2 regions of the Paenarthrobacter sp. C1 genome follow, and region 1 is predicted to be linked to the other one. Evidence: predicted binding sites of a transcription regulator. Region 1 holds the regulator's gene; the other holds the start of a gene.
What was found. The regulator LexA, encoded in region 1, represses DNA repair genes until DNA is damaged. The targets are predictions, from matches to a motif close to TCGAACANNTGTTCGA.
Positions count from the first base shown of each region.

Region 1 (8,592 bases):
AGGGCAGGGCAAACTACGTCTGCCTGCAAAAGCTCGAGGGCGGCTTCCCGAGTGAGGAGCCCTCCGAAGGACAACTTTTCTCCCTCGGCGAGGACACGAGCGTGCCGCACTTCGCGGCGTCGGTCGGTGGCCCGTCGTCCCAGCTGGGCAAGGAGGTTGTCCGGCTCCGGGAGTGGGCCGAAACGACGGCCACCGGCGACCGGGACGAGCTCATGCCAGGGGTCACGGACCGTGCCTGGCGGCAGGTCTCCGTGACGTCCATGGAGTGCCTTGGGGCCCAGAAATGTCCGGTTGCCGAGGAGTGCTTCAGCGAGCTGGCACGCGCCCGGGCAGCCGAAGCCGACGTCGTGGTCACCAACCACGCCATGTTGGCCGTCAGCGCGTTCGAAGGCCTCGCGGTGCTGCCCGAGTACGACGTCGTGGTGGTGGACGAGGCCCACGAGCTTCAGGACCGGGTCACAGGGGCAGTGTCAGGGCAACTCTCTGTAGCCATGGTGCACGCCGCGGCATCAAGCGCCCGCAAGCACACAGCCATCACCGTTGACGCCCTGAATGCGGCCGCGGATAGGCTGGACATGGCTATTGCGGGAGTACCCAACGGGCTCCTTCCCAGCGGACTCAACGACGAACAGCTCGATTGCCTGGACCAGCTGCGCGACGCCACACGGGCGGCCCTGTCCGATTCGAAGACTGATTCCTCCAGTGCCGCGGACGGCGGACGGCAGCTGGCACGTTCGCGCCTGATGCTCATCCTTGAGCTGTGCGAACGGATGCTCGCTGCCAAGGAGAACCGCGAAGTAGTGTGGTTCTCCCGTAACAGCACTTTTGATCCCCAGCAGGGATACTCCCAACCTGACGAGACCGCGCCTGCGCTCATCAACATCGCGCCGCTGAGCGTGGCAGGCAGGTTGCGCGAGGGATTGTTCGCCGGACACACGGTGGTGCTGACCTCGGCCACGCTGGCCATCGGCTCGGCTTTTGAACCCGCGGCCGGAGGCCTCGGCCTGATTGGCGACGGCGCGCCCAGCTGGACAGGAATCGACGTCGGATCTCCTTTTGATTACCCCAAACAGGGGGTGCTGTACGTAGCGAAGCACCTTCCGAAACCCGGTCGGGGCACGTCACCGGAGGCCTTGGACGAATTGGAAGACCTCATCCGGGCATCCGGCGGGGGAGCACTGTGTCTTTTCTCCTCACGGCGGGCCGCCGAGGAAGCTGCGGACGCCATGCGGCTGCGCCTGGACGTGGATATCCTCTGTCAAGGCGAATCGACCATGGCTGCGTTGGTGAAGCAATTTGCCGACGAGCCGGATACTTGCCTCTTCGGAACCATGTCGCTGTGGCAAGGGGTGGACGTACCCGGCGGCTCATGCCGCCTGGTGGTTATTGACCGGATTCCCTTCCCGCGTCCTGACGATCCCCTGATGACCGCCCGTTCCCGTGCCGTGGCACAGTCCGGGGGGAACGGGTTCATGGCTGTTTCCGCCACCCACGCAGCCATCCGGCTCGCGCAGGGTGCAGGGCGCCTGATCCGGTCCACCGGTGACAAGGGCGTAGTGGCAGTCCTTGATTCACGCCTGTCGACAGAACGTTACGGCGGGTTCCTGCGGGCCGCCCTGCCGCCGTTCTGGCCGACCACTGACCGCACCGTGGTTCGTGGTGTCCTGGAGCGCTTGGGATCCGCCAGGAAGGCGTAGAGGACAGTCAGCTCCGGGCCCCTTACGGGTCGGAAAAAGCTAGAGGGACCTCAGTACCGAAACGACCTTGCCCATGATGGTTGCCTGGTCGCCGAGAATGGGTTCGTACTGGGTGTTTTGGGGCAGCAGCCAGGTATGGCCATCGCGCTGTCGGAACGTCTTTACAGTGGCTTCGTCGTCCAGCAAAGCGGCCACGATGTCGCCGTTGATGGCGTCGTTCTGGCGGCGGACAACGACCCAGTCGCCGTCGCAGATCGCGGCATCAATCATGGAGTCGCCAGCGACTTTCAACATGAAGAGCTCACCGTGTCCCACCAGTTGCCTGGGCAGGGGGAGCACGTCCTCAACTGTCTGGTCGGCCAGGATGGGTCCGCCTGCCGCGATGCGGCCAACCAGCGGAACCATGGCGGTGTCGCTTGCACTGGTGAGTTCTGTCACAGCCAGGCCGCCGGTGCTCCGAAGCGTTGCCGGTGCCTCAACGCCCGGGATGGGGCCGCCGTCCAGGGTCAAGGGCATCAGCACTTCCATTGCGCGGGGACGCTTGGGGTCCCGGCGAAGGTAGCCGAGTTTTTCCAGCTGGGACAACTGGTGGGTAACGCTGGAAAGGCTGGCCAGTCCAACGGTGTCCCCGATTTCGCGCATGCTGGGCGGATAGCCGTTGTCGTTGACTGACCGCTGGATGGTTTCCAGGATCTTTTTCTGGCGCACGGTCAGGCTCTTGGGAGTCTTGGGAGGCTGTTGGCTCCGCAGGGGTACCCCGCCGCCTGTGGCTTTCGCTGCCATGTTCGCCAATGCCTTTCGTTCCGCCCCGAAACGAACCGGGGATGCAGGGACTGAAAAAATGTCAGACCCTCCTGTTCCACTGAAACAGTGCTGTTCCTTCACTCAAACGTAGGGCAGGCACAGGCGTTTATCAAACATTTGTTCTAGCGAGTCTCGACACCGTTCGTTGATAAGTGCTAAAAATGTCATAGCAAGGTTCGAACATGTGTTCTATAAACCTCGCGCTGAAACTGGATATTCGAACGAACTGTTCGAATACCGGCCGCAGTCGGGAGGAGCACACAAAGAATTGGCAGCCTTGCTCCGGAAGCTCCGGAGCAAGGCAATAGCTCAGAAGGGCTCAGCTCATGTCCGCAATAACTTCGTTCGCTGATTTCCGCACCACGCAGGCCCCCGCCCGCCTGCGGCTGACCCGCCGTGGCCGAGTGGTGTTCTTCTTCATCCCGGCCATGCTGCTGGCGGCTGTTCTGCTCAGCCTTGCCGGGTTCATCACTTCCCCTGCCAAGGCTTCCGATTCCCAGGCCGAGCTGCAGCCGCCGGTTGCAGTCTCTGTGACAGTCCAGCCGGGTCAGTCCCTGTGGGGCATTGCCGGCGCGGCGGCTCCGGAGCGGGACCCGCGTGATGTCATTGCTGAAATCATCCAGTTGAACGACCTCCGCGGCGGGCGCATCCTTCCGGGGCAGCAGCTGTTCGTCCCGGCCCACTAAGGCTGTTAGCCGGTAGCCGGATCACGCGCCGCGACGTCATAGTTACTCCGCAGTCCCGCCAGCCCCTTAAACTGTTCCAGTGAGTGAGCAGCTTGAGCGACTTGACCGACTACCCCTCCGGACCAACCTGCGTGGACTGAGCCCCTACGGCGCACCGCAGCTTGATGTCCCCGTTTTGCTCAACGTTAACGAAAACACCCATGGCGTCCCCGCCGATGTTCAGGCGGCGATTACTGAGGCCGTGGCAGCAGCCGCCACAGGACTGAACCGCTATCCTGACCGCGAGTTCACCGATCTTCGTGAGGCCCTCGCCGAGTATCTTGGCCACGGCCTTTCAGCAGACAACATCTGGGCCGCCAACGGGTCCAACGAGGTCCTGCAACAGATCCTGCAGGCGTTTGGCGGCCCGGGACGCAAGGCCCTTGGCTTCCCGCCCACGTATTCCATGTACCCGTTGCTGGCCAGCGGAACGGATACCGAATACATCCGGGGAGTCCGCGCCGATGACTACGGGCTGAATGCCCGGTCGGCGGCTGCGCAGGTGCGCGAAACCGGAGCCAACATTGTTTTCCTGTGCTCACCGAACAACCCCACAGGGACGGGCCTGGGCCTGGATGTGGTGGAGGCCGTGTATGAAGCCGGTGAAGCAAGCCAGGCCATCGTGATCGTGGACGAGGCCTACCACGAGTTCGCCCACGACAACACGCCGAGCGCGTTGACGCTCCTGCCCGGCCGTGAGCGCCTGATCGTTTCGCGCACCATGAGCAAGGCATTTGCCCTGGCAGGTGCCCGGCTCGGCTACATGGCGGCGGCCCCTGAAGTTACGGACGCCATCAGGTTGGTCCGCCTGCCGTACCACTTGTCTGCCATCACGCAGGCCACCGCCCTCGCAGCATTGACTCACCGCGAGGCCCTGATGGCCGACGTTGAGGACATCAAGGTCCAGCGCGATCGGATCGTCACCGAACTTCTCCGCATGGGACTCAAGCCCGCGGCGTCGGACTCGAACTACGTCTTCTTCGGTGGACTCGAGAACCCGCACGAGATCTGGCAAGGGCTGCTCGACGCAGGCGTGCTCATACGTGATGTCGGCATTCCGGGTCACTTGCGGGTTACCGCCGGGACCGAACCGGAAACCACCGCATTCCTTGATGCCCTGGAAGCACTCCTGGAACGCGCAGCGTCACAGCGCGCCTAAACTTGTCAATAGACCCAACCTCCCTCCCTGCATAAGGACGTCCCAATGAGCGAAACCGGCGCCACGCCGTCCGCTGCCCGCACTGCGCGCATGGAGCGCACCACCAGCGAATCTTCCGTATTGGTGGAGATCAACCTGGACGGTTCCGGAATTTCGGACATCAGCACCTCGGTACCGTTCTACGACCACATGCTGACCGCACTGTGCAAGCACTCCCTGATTGACATGACGGTCAAAGCCACAGGTGACACGCACATCGATGCCCACCACACGGTGGAAGACGTCGCCATCACGTTCGGTGAGGTGCTCCGGACGGCCTTGGGCGACAAAGCTGGTATTCGTCGTTTTGGCGAAGCCACGGTGCCTCTGGACGAAGCCCTCGCCCATGCAGTCGTTGATGTTTCCGGACGTCCGTACCTTGTGCACGGTGGTGAACCTGCGGGACAGGAGTACCACCTGATCGGTGGCCACTTCACCGGCTCGTTGACCCGCCACGTTTTCGAGGCAATCACGTTGCACGCCGGAATTTGCCTGCACATGAACGTTCTTGCTGGCCGGGATCCGCACCACATTGTGGAGGCCCAGTTCAAGGCTTTCGCGCGCGCACTGCGTGCCGCCGTAGAGTCCGATCCGCGTGTCGAGGGCATTCCCTCCACCAAGGGGGCACTGTGAGTAGCCAGGTCCTGAAGAACGGCGCAGTGGCTGACGCCACGGCATCCGTTAGGCCTGAGTCGCCGGAGGGCAAGCCGACCGTTACGGTTCTGGACTACGGATCCGGCAACGTCCGGTCCGCCGTCCGCGCGCTCGAGCGGGCGGGTGCCCACGTGGTGCTCAGCGCCAAGCCTGAGGACGTCCTCAACGCCGACGGCCTGGTTGTCCCCGGTGTTGGCGCCTATGAGACCGTGATGAAGGAACTCAAATCCGTAGACGCCATCCGCATGATTGGGCGCCGGGTTGCCGGTGGACGTCCGGTGCTGGCTATCTGCGTGGGCCTGCAGGTTCTTTTCGAGGCCGGCGTCGAGCACGGTACCGAGTCCGAAGGCATGGCCGAATGGCCCGGCAAAGTCGAACTCCTTCCTGCTCCGGTGGTACCGCACATGGGATGGAACACAGTGGACGTACCTGAGGGTTCCAAGCTGTTCGCCGGTGTGGAGCAGGAGCGTTTCTACTTCGTTCACTCCTACGGTGTGCAGGAGTGGAACTTCGACGTCGTGCAGCCCCGCATGGCGCCCCCCATGGTCACGTGGTCCGAGCACGGCGCACGTTTCATCGCTGCCGTGGAAAACGGCCCGCTGTGCGCCACCCAGTTCCACCCCGAGAAGTCGGGCGACGCCGGGGCCCGCCTCCTGCGTAACTGGGTGGATGGCCTTCGGAAGCCCGCACCGGAAGCTTCCGGAAACGGTGCTGCCTAGATGTGGTCTGTGATCCTCATGGGCCTGGCCGGCCTCCTGGTGGGCGGTGGGATTTCCTTCCACCAGCAAAAGAAGCCCCGCTGGGTCTCCATTTCTTTCTTCGTGTTGGCCGGGATGTCCCTGCTGGCTGCGTACCTCCTGACACTTCCCGGTAACTGAACCGCTGGTCCCAAGCCGGCGCTCCCTCAACTCCAAGGACACTCATGACCACCTCCTCCCAGTCCGTACTGGAACTCCTGCCGGCCGTCGATATCGTCGATGGCCAGGCGGTGCGCCTCCTGCAAGGAGAGGCGGGATCTGAAACCAGCTATGGGACGCCCTTGGAGGCAGCCTTGAACTGGCAGAACGACGGTGCGGAATGGGTCCATATGGTTGACCTCGACGCCGCCTTTGGCCGTGGCGACAACGCCGCTCTCATCAGCGAGGTCGTGTCTCAGCTCGACGTCAAGGTGGAGCTTTCGGGCGGCCTGCGGGACGACGAATCACTCGAACGGGCCCTCGGTTTGGGCGTTGCCCGGGTAAACCTTGGGACAGCAGCGCTGGAAAACCCGGAGTGGACGCGCCGGGCGATCGAACGCTTCGGTGACAAGATCGCCGTCGGGCTTGATGTCCGCGGTACTACGCTGGCCGGACGCGGATGGACCAAGGAAGGCGGGGACCTTTGGGAGGTTCTGGCCCGCCTCGAGGACGCCGGGTGCGCCCGCTACGTAGTCACCGACGTTACCAAGGACGGAACGCTGCAGGGCCCCAACGTGGATCTGCTGCGTCAGATGGTGGAGAAGACCGGCAAGCCCGTAGTGGCTTCCGGCGGTATCTCCAGCTTGGAAGATCTTCGCGTGCTGCGTGAACTCGTGCCGCTGGGTGTCGAGGGTGCGATTGTGGGCAAGGCTCTGTATGCCGGTGCCTTCACCCTGCCCGAGGCCTTGGACGTGGCCGGCCGCCGCTGATGGGCCGCCACTCAGCCCACGAGCCGGAGCTTAACCAGCGGGAGAAGCGCGACCTGCCCGGTCACATCGCGGCGGCCTTGGCAGGCGCCGGGGGAGCCACGGACTCGGCGGGCCAACCCTGGGCAGGTAGAAGTCTCACTGGCGACGACGCCAAAATCCACAACTTCGAAGACGATGATGGAACCGCAGACGCCGGTTACCTTGCGGCTATTGCGGCGCTGATCGACGGAACCGGTGGCGAGGCGGAGGTCGTGGCCTCCCTGGCCACGGCACGTGTCTTTGTCCCGGTGGTTGCCCAATTGGCCGAGGAAGCCGAAGGCGTCGACGGCCTGCATGCAGACAAGCAGGCCGATATGGCATTGGTCACACTGAAGGCCCCCGACGGCCGCACGGCAATGCCGGTGTTCACCTCGGCGGCAGCCTTGGAAGCGTGGCACCCCCAGGCGCGGCCGGTCGCTGTTTACGCAGCACGCGCAGCACTCTCGGCGGTGTCGGAAGGTGCCCAACTCCTGGTTTTGGACCCTGGCTCCCAGTTCGCCTTCGTCGTGCGGCGACCCGCCATGTGGGCGCTCGCGCAGCAGAAGGACTGGACGCCGTCATACCTTGATGATCAACTGGAGACTGCTCTCGTTTCGACGATTTCAGCCTTCACTGCGGTCCGCCGCCTTGAGACGCACCCCGGCGGTGGCGTTGCGTCCCTCACGGCGGACGGCCGCCAGGTCCTCGGAGGGGGTCCGGGCCCGGAACTGCGTGTGGTGCTTTTCCTCGAGGACGGTTTGGACGCCGGGGCCGTGCAGGCGCTTGTCGCGCAACTGAACGATGCGTGGGCACGGATGGATTCCTTTGCCGAGGGTGTTGATTCCATGGAAGTAAAACTGCAGCGTGCAGCACAGGAGCGCGCGCCGCACTAATGGCAGGTCCGGTTCCCCGGGACTGCCCGGGGAAATGAGGATTGAGCCAGTGAACTTCGCTCTCTACAAAGAGATGCTGTCCATACGCCCTGTCCGGCGGCTGCTGGTTGTCGGGATGGTTGCGCGTATCCCGCATTCGGCCGCGGGAGTGCTCCTTACCTTGCACATTGTCCTGACGCTTGGCCAGGGATATGCCGCTGCGGGTGCTGCTGCGGCGGTCATGACCATCGGCATTGCTCTGGGCGCACCGTGGCGTGGCCGCAGGGTTGACATGGTGGGGCTGCGTAAAGCGCTGATCCCGTCAGTTGTCTCCGAAACCGTCATCTGGTCGATCGTCCCGCACGTGTCGTACCAATGGCTGCTACCTCTGGTGTTCATCGGAGGCCTGTTCACCCTTCCGATCTTCAGTGTCGTCCGCCAATCGTTGGGCGTCATGGTGGACGGTGAGCAGCGGCGTTCGGCCTTTGCCTTGGATTCCATAGCCACCGAGCTTGTTTTCATGATCGGTCCGGCCGTCGGAGCTGTGGTGGCGACCAGCGGCTACTCGGCTCTTGGCCTGACCGCCGTTGGTATCTCGGTATCTGTGGCTGGACTTTTCCTGATGTGGTTCAACCCGCCCACCAGAAGCGAAGCAGCCTGCACGCCGGAGGAATCCGCCGATCGGGAGTCGGCCGATCTTGCGGCAGCGGAGGCGGCCATGGTGGCTTCGGCTCCTGCGCATGTCCAGGAAGCGGCCTCGGAAATGGCGTCTGCAACCTCGCGCACGGCCGGGCTCCGGAGCCGAGTGGCCAGGAATTTCACCTGGTTCACCGTTTCTGTTGCTGCGCTGTTCGCAGTAGCCGCTGGTTCGGGCATGGTGCTCAGCGGCTCGGATGTCAGCATCGTGGGGCTGCTGGAACGTGGCGGCCACCAAAACGAGATCGGTATTGTCTTCTTC
Region 1 is NZ_CP186052.1:1,699,868-1,708,459, forward strand. Features, by position in the region: gene ACNAOU_RS08070 (ATP-dependent DNA helicase) at 1-1,697, shown strand, start outside; gene lexA (transcriptional repressor LexA) at 1,737-2,480, opposite strand; gene ACNAOU_RS08080 (LysM peptidoglycan-binding domain-containing protein) at 2,828-3,187, shown strand; gene ACNAOU_RS08085 (histidinol-phosphate transaminase) at 3,267-4,385, shown strand; gene hisB (imidazoleglycerol-phosphate dehydratase HisB) at 4,431-5,057, shown strand; gene hisH (imidazole glycerol phosphate synthase subunit HisH) at 5,054-5,797, shown strand; gene ACNAOU_RS08100 (hypothetical protein) at 5,807-5,956, shown strand; gene priA (bifunctional 1-(5-phosphoribosyl)-5-((5-phosphoribosylamino)methylideneamino)imidazole-4-carboxamide isomerase/phosphoribosylanthranilate isomerase PriA) at 6,001-6,744, shown strand; gene ACNAOU_RS08110 (SseB family protein) at 6,744-7,655, shown strand; gene ACNAOU_RS08115 (MFS transporter) at 7,705-8,592, shown strand, end outside.

Region 2 (8,592 bases), on a different replicon from region 1:
TGCACGCACCAGGTCAGCGTCCACCATTTCCCGGCGCGGGCGATGCTTGTTGTACTCGCGGTTATAGGCGGTGTTGGCTTCAGAGCACGGCGTACAGCGACAGCGGTGATAGCCGTACATGCCGCGGGTTCCGTGCTCATGGGGCTCCCAGGCTTCGGTGCAGTCGCAGACGGCCATATCGGTTGGTGCGGTCGCGGAAGGACTCGAAGGCATGAAGACCATGTGTGCGGAGGCTGGGTCAAAACTCACCGCACAAGAATAATCCCCGGCAGCGGGGTGGGAGCTGGGAGCCGGGGATTACGGGTGGTGGTCAGGCCGACTGGGGCCCGTCAAAGTCGCGGGCGATCCGCGCCAGCTTCCGGATGTCGGTGATCCCGGCATCCATGCAGCGGCCGAGCTCCTGGGCGACGTCGCCGACTCCCATCACGATCTGGATGGCGTCCAGCAAAGCCAGGGAGACGGCAAGGTGGTGACGGTGCCCCAGCGAGCCCTGGACCCGTGCTTCACCTGCGCGGTGGGCGACCAAAGCTTTCCGCAGCAGCTCGTAGAGGACCTCGTCGGAGACCTCACGGGAAGTCAGTGTCGGTGCAGCTGGGGCCTTGGCTGGGAAACTGATGACGGTCATTGCTCCGGCTCCTGGTACTCGCAGATTGTCCTGTGCCGGCTATGTGTGCGGCCCGTCTCAATCGCGTCACCGGACCTGCGGTTAGGCTTCGTAAAGCGGCCAGCGTCCAGGGTGAATGCGATGGGACATCCCTGAGAAGCGGGGTTGGTCCGTCGACGTTCAGCCTTTCGGAAGCCAGAGAGTGATGAAGGAGTTGCCGTCGCGCAGCAGCTGTGCTGACGTGTCGCCCCAGTCGGAGTCTGTGGTGCAGAACCAGCGCTGTTCATAGCGACCGTTGAAGAGCAGATTGCGCTTCTGGTAGGCGTGCGGGTTGCCGTCCGGGTTCATGATCATCGCCAGCAGCGGCAGCGCGTCCAGTTCCGCCTCGGTGGTCCAGACACCGTCATGGACGAGCTCGGGAGCATCCGCAACCGGGTCCCAGAACGTCAGCACGGTGTCCGGCCGCAGGTACGGGTGGGAGCCGTTGACCAGGATGGCACCGTTTTTGAGGTGGTGGATGGTGTCGGCCTGGAACGTGGCCAGGCGCTGGCCGGGGCGGGAGGTCTTGTTCGCGTCCCGGTAGGTGTAGGACCGAAAGTAGTGGCCGCGGTGCTCAGACGAGAGCTCCCCGGCGAGGATGGTCCGTGGGACGTCAGACATCGGCAGCTTCCCCGGTGTTCTGGCGTCCCTCGACGAAAGGCAGGGACTCCACGACGATGGCCCGGTGCCCATCGACCCAGGACGTCCTGGAGTCGTCGCGGTTGGCGAAGCGCCGCCAGGAACCGGTCCTGTTCAGGTGGTCCATGTTGCCCAGTTTCACCTTGGTCTTGATGTCGACGACTTCGGCGGTCATGATCTCGGGGTAGCGGCCACCGGTGACGTAGGTGACGATGTCACCGATGTTGATTTCGGCGCCGCGGGCATCAGTAGCAGTGATGGTCATGGGACCCATGTGTACGGACCGGCAGACATGGCTCCCCGGGGACGGGTTATGCGCGGCGGCGTTCCTCGGCCAGCTCTGCAGCCCTGAAGTAGCGGCGCAGCTTCCGGAGTTTCTTCACCCGCTGCTCGGACCAGCCGAACTTGGCGGCGAGCTCCGCCATGGCGGGCCCGTCCCACCCGACGGCGATGCCGTAAATCCAGGCCGTGTCCTTGGATGCGCCCCAGTCCATCGAGGAGGTGACCATCGCGGAGTGCAGGGCGCCCAGCGGGTCGGTGCCCGGTGCTTTGCTCACGGCCGGTCCTCCAGGCAGATGATCCGCTTCAGTTCTTCCTGGACTGCCAGGGAGTCAGGAAAGTTGCCGGGTCGGCCAGCAGCATCCCAGCGCATGCAGAGATCACTGATGGCGTCGCTGATCGTCTCCAGGAAGAAGATGACGTATGCCTCGTGCAGCGGCTTGTCCAGCGCCCATGATTCGCCCCGGGACCAGGCATCGTAGAGCTCCTTGGAGGCGGCGAAGATCCGTTCGGCGTGCGGCGTCTCGGGTCGGGGCGCCATAGCGTCGACAGGGAACATGCCGATCTCAGGCTCCGGCATTTTCTGACCGCCGGTGTAGTCCTCCCAGCCGCCCATGATGCGGCGGCGCTGGACCGGGTGCCCCCGTTCGAGGATAATCTCGACCTGCGACGCGTCCAGCTCCATCCAGGTTCGGTCCCAGCCCAGGTTGTGCCGGTACTCGTACCCAGTGGCCGGCGCGTGCTCGGCCAGCTGCTTCACCTCGGCGAGGAGGGTGTCGAAGTCCTTATCCAGGGAAGCTTCATGGCGTGCCGCCAGCGCGGCCAGGGCAGAGGAGATGTTGTCCATGGGCCCCATGTGTGCGGAATGTGGCGTTCGGCTCCTCAGTGCCGGCGCCGGACGCAGGAAGGCGCGCCCCCGAGGTGGGAGCGCGCCTTCGATGGATGTAGCTTGTCTGCTTAGCCCAGGGACCAGTGGACCTTGAGGGCGTTGGCGATCGGGCCCTTCTCGACGTCGACGGTATCGATCACGGGTGGCTCGCCGTCCCGTTCAATGTCTGCGTTGCGGTACAGACGGCATCAGGATGGGGCAGAGGGTGTGGATGTCGTCGTCGTCGGGCCATTCAGCGAGGCCGTCGGGGACCTCGCCTTCCTCGATGTGGACCGGGAAGCCGTCCGCGTTGGCGGCGATCGTTCCCTCGCTGTCGGCCGAGTTCCCGCACACGCAGGTCAGGCTGGGGACGTCGTTGCCGATGACTTCGCCGGCTTCAGTGGTGTCACTGTCCATGGGCGGTGATCCTCCTCACGCGACCAAGTGTTTTGTCAGGCTGCCGGGTCCACCTTCGCCAGACGGGAGTTCAGCCGGTCCACCTCGTCGAGGACTTCCGTGGCGGCCCATGCCTTGCTGCGCTTGCTCTGGGTGATGGGCGTGATGACTCCCGCCGTCGTGAGCCGTTCCAGGGCGCCGTAGACAGATGTCTCGGCGACCCCGGCGATGTGCGCGGCGTGGTGTGCCTCGAAGACGGGGCGCTCCAAAAGCCACGGGATGATCTTTTCCTCGGCGGAGCCCTTGCGCGGCTTGGACATTTCCAGCCACATGGCCGGCAGGGCATCCAGGGCGGCCACACTTTCCCTTGCGGCATCCGCTGCATGCAGGGCGGAGTTGGCCAGGTAGAGCACGAACGGGTCGACGTCGCCGGTCCGGTAGTTGTTGACCAAGGTGAAGTACCGCTGCACGTCGGCCACCATCGCCGACGCAATGGGCGTGACGGTGTTCTTCGTCAGGCCGCGCCGGCGGGAAATGGCACCGATCAGTGCCCGTCCGATGCGGCCGTTGCCGTCAGTGAACGGGTGGATGGATTCGAACTGGGCGTGGGCGATCGCAGCCTGCGCCATGATCGGCACGTCGTCCCGGTTGCAGAACGCCATCAGGTCCTCCAGCAGGCCGGGCACGAGGTCCGCAGGGGGCGGGACGTGGATGGCTCCGCGGGGCGAGTAGTCGCTGCCTCCGATCCAGTTCTGGACGTCCCGGATCTTCCCGGCGTACCGCCCGTCCATCGGGTCGTCCTTCATCAGTGTGTGATGGGCTTTGAGCAGGGCCTCCAGGCGCACGGTGCCGTTTTTCCCGGCGTCGTCGATCATGAACTGCACGGCCTCGGCGGCGGCGACCATCGAATTCGCGTTCTCGCTGGCTTTCAGGCCGATCATGGCCTTGGCGTAGTCGTTCCGGTTCGCATCGACGTGTTCGATTTTGGAGGACGACACCGCCTCGCTCCTCAGCAGGAACCCACTGATGGCGGCCATCCGTGTACCGGCCGTGACATCCAGGGAAGCAACTGAGACGGCTGCCTTCTCCAGTGCGACGATGGTTTCCCGGCTTGGGCTGTACCAGAGGTCGGCAATGGCGGGCGGGAGTGAGACCTCAACTTCGGTGAACTCACGGTCTTCGCGGGGCGCCCTCCCGGAGGACTTCCAAGGCATGGTCTTGGAACCGTGCGGCGGCCAGGCGTCAGTCATAGTGTCCCCCGAAAGTCTAAATAAGGATGGAGTTATTTAGATTTTAGCCATCAAATCTAAATAGCGATGCGGTTATTGCTCGTTTGAGACGCGAGCAGGTGATTCCACGAGCAGCAGGAGGAGCACGACGACGACGACGACGGTCACGGCGACGGCAGCGGCCGTGCCCGACTTAGGAACAAAGCGTCCGGCGCCCAAACCCACTCAGGGTGTCCGGGGTCCTGACTGGCCAGGATGGATTCGACGACACCGGCGAGAGGGGCTGCGTGATAGATGTTGCTGCTCCACGCGGCATTGGCTTCGATAACCGACCAGTTGCCCTGGGCGTCTTCGCCGACGTCCAGGACGTACCCGGGCGGTTGATTGGTTCCCATGGCGTCCACGACCTCTTGGGCGAACGCGGCGGCCGCCGATGAATCAGGGCAGCGGTCCGGCTCGTAGGCGTCCCAGCTGATGGTGACGTCCTTGCCGTGAATGCCCGGAACGGTAGACAGGTAGAAGGACGAGGCGGCGACCTTCCCGTGAGCAATGAAGCAGCGGTACTCGCAGGCGTAAGCCATCGGCTCGGAGCCGACGTAGTGCAGGTCCTCGTAGCCCGGGATGAAGTCGAAAGTGCTGCCGATCAGGCGCAGGAAGTGGCCGCGGCCAATGTGCAGTCCCGCGGGGATGCTTGAGTGTTTGTGCTCGGCCAGCTTGTAGAACATTGGCTCGACGCCCATGTAGGGCATGTCTGCGATGCGTCCGGCCCATACCTTCCGGCTCAGGAACTCTTCGGGAATCTTGGTGATCCAGTCTGGTCCGGGGGAGAGGAAAGGGTGCTTGATGCCGGTCCTGGCCAGGCGCATAGCCCACGTCCAGGAACACCAGAGTGCCGTGCAGCCGTCCAGGGCAGGAGCGTCCAGACCGACGGTGTGTTCGACGGCGATCGTGCCGGCCTTGCGCAGGTCCTCAGCAACCCATGCGGGGCTGGTGGCGACCAGGAGCTTGTCGTAGGTCAATCGCGGTCCTCGGTGCGGGTGAGGCGTTTGCCTGCGCGGCGGGCGCGGCGCCGGAGTGTGGGCTTCTGGTTCCCGGTGTGGCAGTAGACGCAGCCGCCGTTGGCGGACTCGGGACAGTTCTTTCCCGAGTGCGGGCGGCCGCGCTGGTCCCGGTCCGTGCCGCTCATGACCAGCGGCGGGCGATGACCTGCCGGATGCCGTCACCTTCGGCAACGGAGCGCCAGGGGCCGTTGCCGGTGCAGGTCATCAGCTCGAACTCGATGCCCGGCTGGGCGGCCAGCACTCGTTCGGCGTAGCGGAGCGCTCCGTCTTCAGTGGACCAGACGGAAATGGAGCCGGTGTCTTCGGAATAGGAGGACAGCAACGCACCCCAGACCTGAGTGGTCTCGACGGTCAGCGGCAGTGCCTGGGGACGGCGGGGGCGGGTCAGGGTCGTAGTCATGGGACTCATGTGTGCGGAAGCCCCTGCTGTGCTCACCGTTACGCGGCGTTGGTCAGCGGTACCCGGGGCTTGCGGGCGGGTCGTGGTGGGATCCGCACGACGGGGGTCGGAGCTCCGACCCCCTGCTGGGCCGGACCGGACGATTCTGCCAGCGTGTTCCGTGTGGTGCGGTACAGGAGGGAGCCCAGCCAGATGAACATGGCGCTGGCAAAGAGCCAGGCGGCGTAGGCATGGAAGAGGTAGGTAAAGAACATGTCCCAGATGTGTGCGGAAAGGGTGGGTTACCTCCACGCGGCCGCGGGACGGCAACAATCAGCGCCCGGTCTTCCAGCTGCACATCAGGGCTGCGGTCCCGCTCGTGCTGTTCCCTGCGGCATCGGTGGCGCAGCTGATCCCAAATGAGGCAGGGCCGAAATGCAGATCCAGGCCGGCCGACGGCGTGGACGGCTTCGCTGCTTCTGGAGTTGGCGTAGGTGCGGCCGTCTCCTGGGCGGGCGTCACGTCCAGCGCACGGTCGAAGTCGGTCCCTGGGCTTTGGCAGCCGGTCAGCAGCAGTGCACCGCCCACGAGGATCAGTGCGGAGGCAGTGCGCGCAAGGAAATGCTTCATGTGAGGCCATGTGTACGGACGGTTCCACACCGCTTCCCGGAGCGTACAATCGAATACACGTTCACATGGGGATAAGTCTGTGGAGAACATGTCTTCGAATGTGGAAAAGGGAGGGTCATGGGCGCCGTCGTCATCGCCGTCCTCGAATACGACCTCGACCCGGTTGGGCCGGCCGGTCCGCTTATCACTGCGGCGGCCGTGCCCGCCGGGTTCCCTAGTCCCGCAGAAGGATACTTCGACGGACGGGTTGACCTAAACAAGCACCTCATCAAGGACGTCACGAGCACCTTCCTTGTCCGTGTGTCCGGGTATTCGATGGCAGGAGCCGGCATCTCGGACGGCGACGAGCTGGTCGTGGACCGGTCCCTGACGCCGGCGGACGGGAACGTCGTCGTCGCCGTCCTCGACGGGGAATTGACCGTCAAGCGGCTCCGGATCGAACACACCGGAGTCCGGTTGGTAGCCGAGAACCCTGACTACCCGGACATCATCGTGCCGGAGCTGGCCGAGCTGAGCATCTGGGGCGTCGCCACCCGCTGCCTGCACCATGTCTGACCTCGCGACCTCGGAGCGCTTTGCCCTCGTGGACGTGAATTCGATGTACGTCTCGTGTGAGCGCGCGTTCGACCCGAGCCTGGAGGGTAAACCCACTGTCGTTTTGAGCAATAATGACGGTTGCGTGGTCGCGCGCTCTAACGAAGCGAAGGCTCTCGGCATCGAAAATGGTGACCCCTGGTTCAAGCTGAAGGCGGACCCGAAGTTCGCCAGCGTCCAAGCCCTGTCCAGCAACTACGAGCTCTACGGCGATCTTTCCAGCCGCGTCATGGAGCTGCTGGGACGCTTCAGTTACGCGGTCGAAGTGTATTCGGTCGACGAGGCCTTCCTTAGGCTCCGCGGCACCCCGGAGGAGCTAGTGAAGACCGGGAGCGACATCAAAGCAGCCGTCGCCAAGCACGTCGGCCTGCCGGTCTGCGTCGGCATCGCACCCACCAAGACCCTGGCAAAATTTTCCAACCGCGTCGCCAAGCAGAACCCTGCCCTCGGCGGTGTTTGCAGCTACGACACCCTGCCTGCCGCGCACCGGGACCACATCATGTCCAGGGTTCCCGTCACCGGCATCTGGGGAATCGCCGGCCGGCTCGGCAAAAGACTTAACGGCATGGGAATCTTCACGATTGCCGACCTGAAGGCGGCGGATCCAGTAGCCATGCGGAAGCGGTTCTCGGTGCTGATGCAGCGCACCATTCTGGAACTCAACGAGATCGCCTGCATCCCCCTGGAGACCGAGGTCGCGGCGAAACAGCAACTGATCTTCTCGAGGTCCTTCTCTACTCCAGTCACATCCTCGGCCAGGATGCACGAGGTAATGGCCATCTATGCACAGAGGGCTGCCGTCCGCCTGGCCAAGGAAAACCAGCAGGCCAAGATCATGACGTGCTTCGCCGGCACCTCTCACTTCAACCCCACCGCCGCCTCGTTCCCATCGGCGACAGTCAAACTGCCAGCACCCACCGCAGACCCGGTGATTCTCACCAAGGCCGCTACAGGTGCACTGGAGGGCCGCCTGGTGGACGGGGTCCCATACGCACGGGCGGGCGTCATGCTCATGGACCTCTCACCGGCCGGCGCCGCCCCGCAGCTGCCAGCGTTTGCGACGGCCCACGAGGAGAAGCGGATTGGCGCTCTCCTTGGGGACGTCCTGGACCGTTTCGGGTCAGGATCCATCGGGCTCGGGGTTGCCGGGCTCGTCACCGAGCCTGACTGGTCGATGAAGCGCCGGGCGCTGTCGCCGCGGTACACCACCGAATGGGCAGAGCTGCCGCTCGTCAAAGCCTGTTGAGACACCAGAGGCTGCCCTGCCGGATGGCAAAGCGGCCGATCATTGCGGAGACCCTTCTTGCGAGCTCCGGTTCCAGGGTGCCCGGCTTTCCGGCTGAAGATCATCGCCGATGTCTCCCATGCCGAGGAGCGCCCAGAGTCCCGTCACGATGTACCAGCCGTGGTATTCGTGCTCCGGGTGGCTATAGAGCCAGTAGGTGGCCCAGCAAAGGGCCAGGAAGAGCAGGGACTTGAAAGCGATGCGGAGGATGAATTTGGCGACGTCCGTGTTCACACCGCCTCGAGTGCGGCGAAGAGCCGGCTGTCTTCGCGGACGTGAACGGCTGTCCGCCAAGGGTTACCGAGAGGGTCATTCCCTGCCGGGACCACGACACTGTCCGGCACGTGCTTTCCGTTCATATAGCGGGTCAGCTTGATGGCAATACGCTTGCCGTCCTCCATCAGTGTGGCCTCCTGAAAGTGCCCGGCGACCAGGCGGCCGTTGTGGTCCACTGAGCCGGTCTGGATGTAGAGGCCACTCAGCTGCGGAGCGAGGGCGACGATGTCGTCACTGGGGATGTCGCGGATCTGAACACTCATGGGCCCCATGTGTGCGGCGTCCCGGCAGCGCCTCTCCGCAGCTTCCGGGC
Region 2 is NZ_CP186053.1:412,782-421,373, reverse strand. Features, by position in the region: gene ACNAOU_RS25060 (hypothetical protein) at 1-249, opposite strand, end outside; gene ACNAOU_RS25055 (hypothetical protein) at 311-625, opposite strand; gene ACNAOU_RS25050 (hypothetical protein) at 785-1,264, opposite strand; gene ACNAOU_RS25045 (hypothetical protein) at 1,257-1,547, opposite strand; gene ACNAOU_RS25040 (hypothetical protein) at 1,594-1,839, opposite strand; gene ACNAOU_RS25035 (hypothetical protein) at 1,836-2,408, opposite strand; gene ACNAOU_RS25030 (hypothetical protein) at 2,610-2,846, opposite strand; gene ACNAOU_RS25025 (Fic family protein) at 2,882-4,075, opposite strand; gene ACNAOU_RS25020 (ATP-grasp domain-containing protein) at 4,219-5,073, opposite strand; gene ACNAOU_RS25015 (hypothetical protein) at 5,070-5,240, opposite strand; gene ACNAOU_RS25010 (hypothetical protein) at 5,237-5,515, opposite strand; gene ACNAOU_RS25005 (hypothetical protein) at 5,554-5,769, opposite strand; gene ACNAOU_RS25000 (hypothetical protein) at 5,828-6,124, opposite strand; gene ACNAOU_RS24995 (LexA family protein) at 6,242-6,679, shown strand; gene ACNAOU_RS24990 (Y-family DNA polymerase) at 6,672-7,964, shown strand; gene ACNAOU_RS24985 (hypothetical protein) at 8,004-8,237, opposite strand; gene ACNAOU_RS24980 (hypothetical protein) at 8,234-8,542, opposite strand.
Region 2: a site for LexA is predicted at 6,207-6,222, ahead of ACNAOU_RS24995 (LexA family protein). Genes of this name have one in related genera too.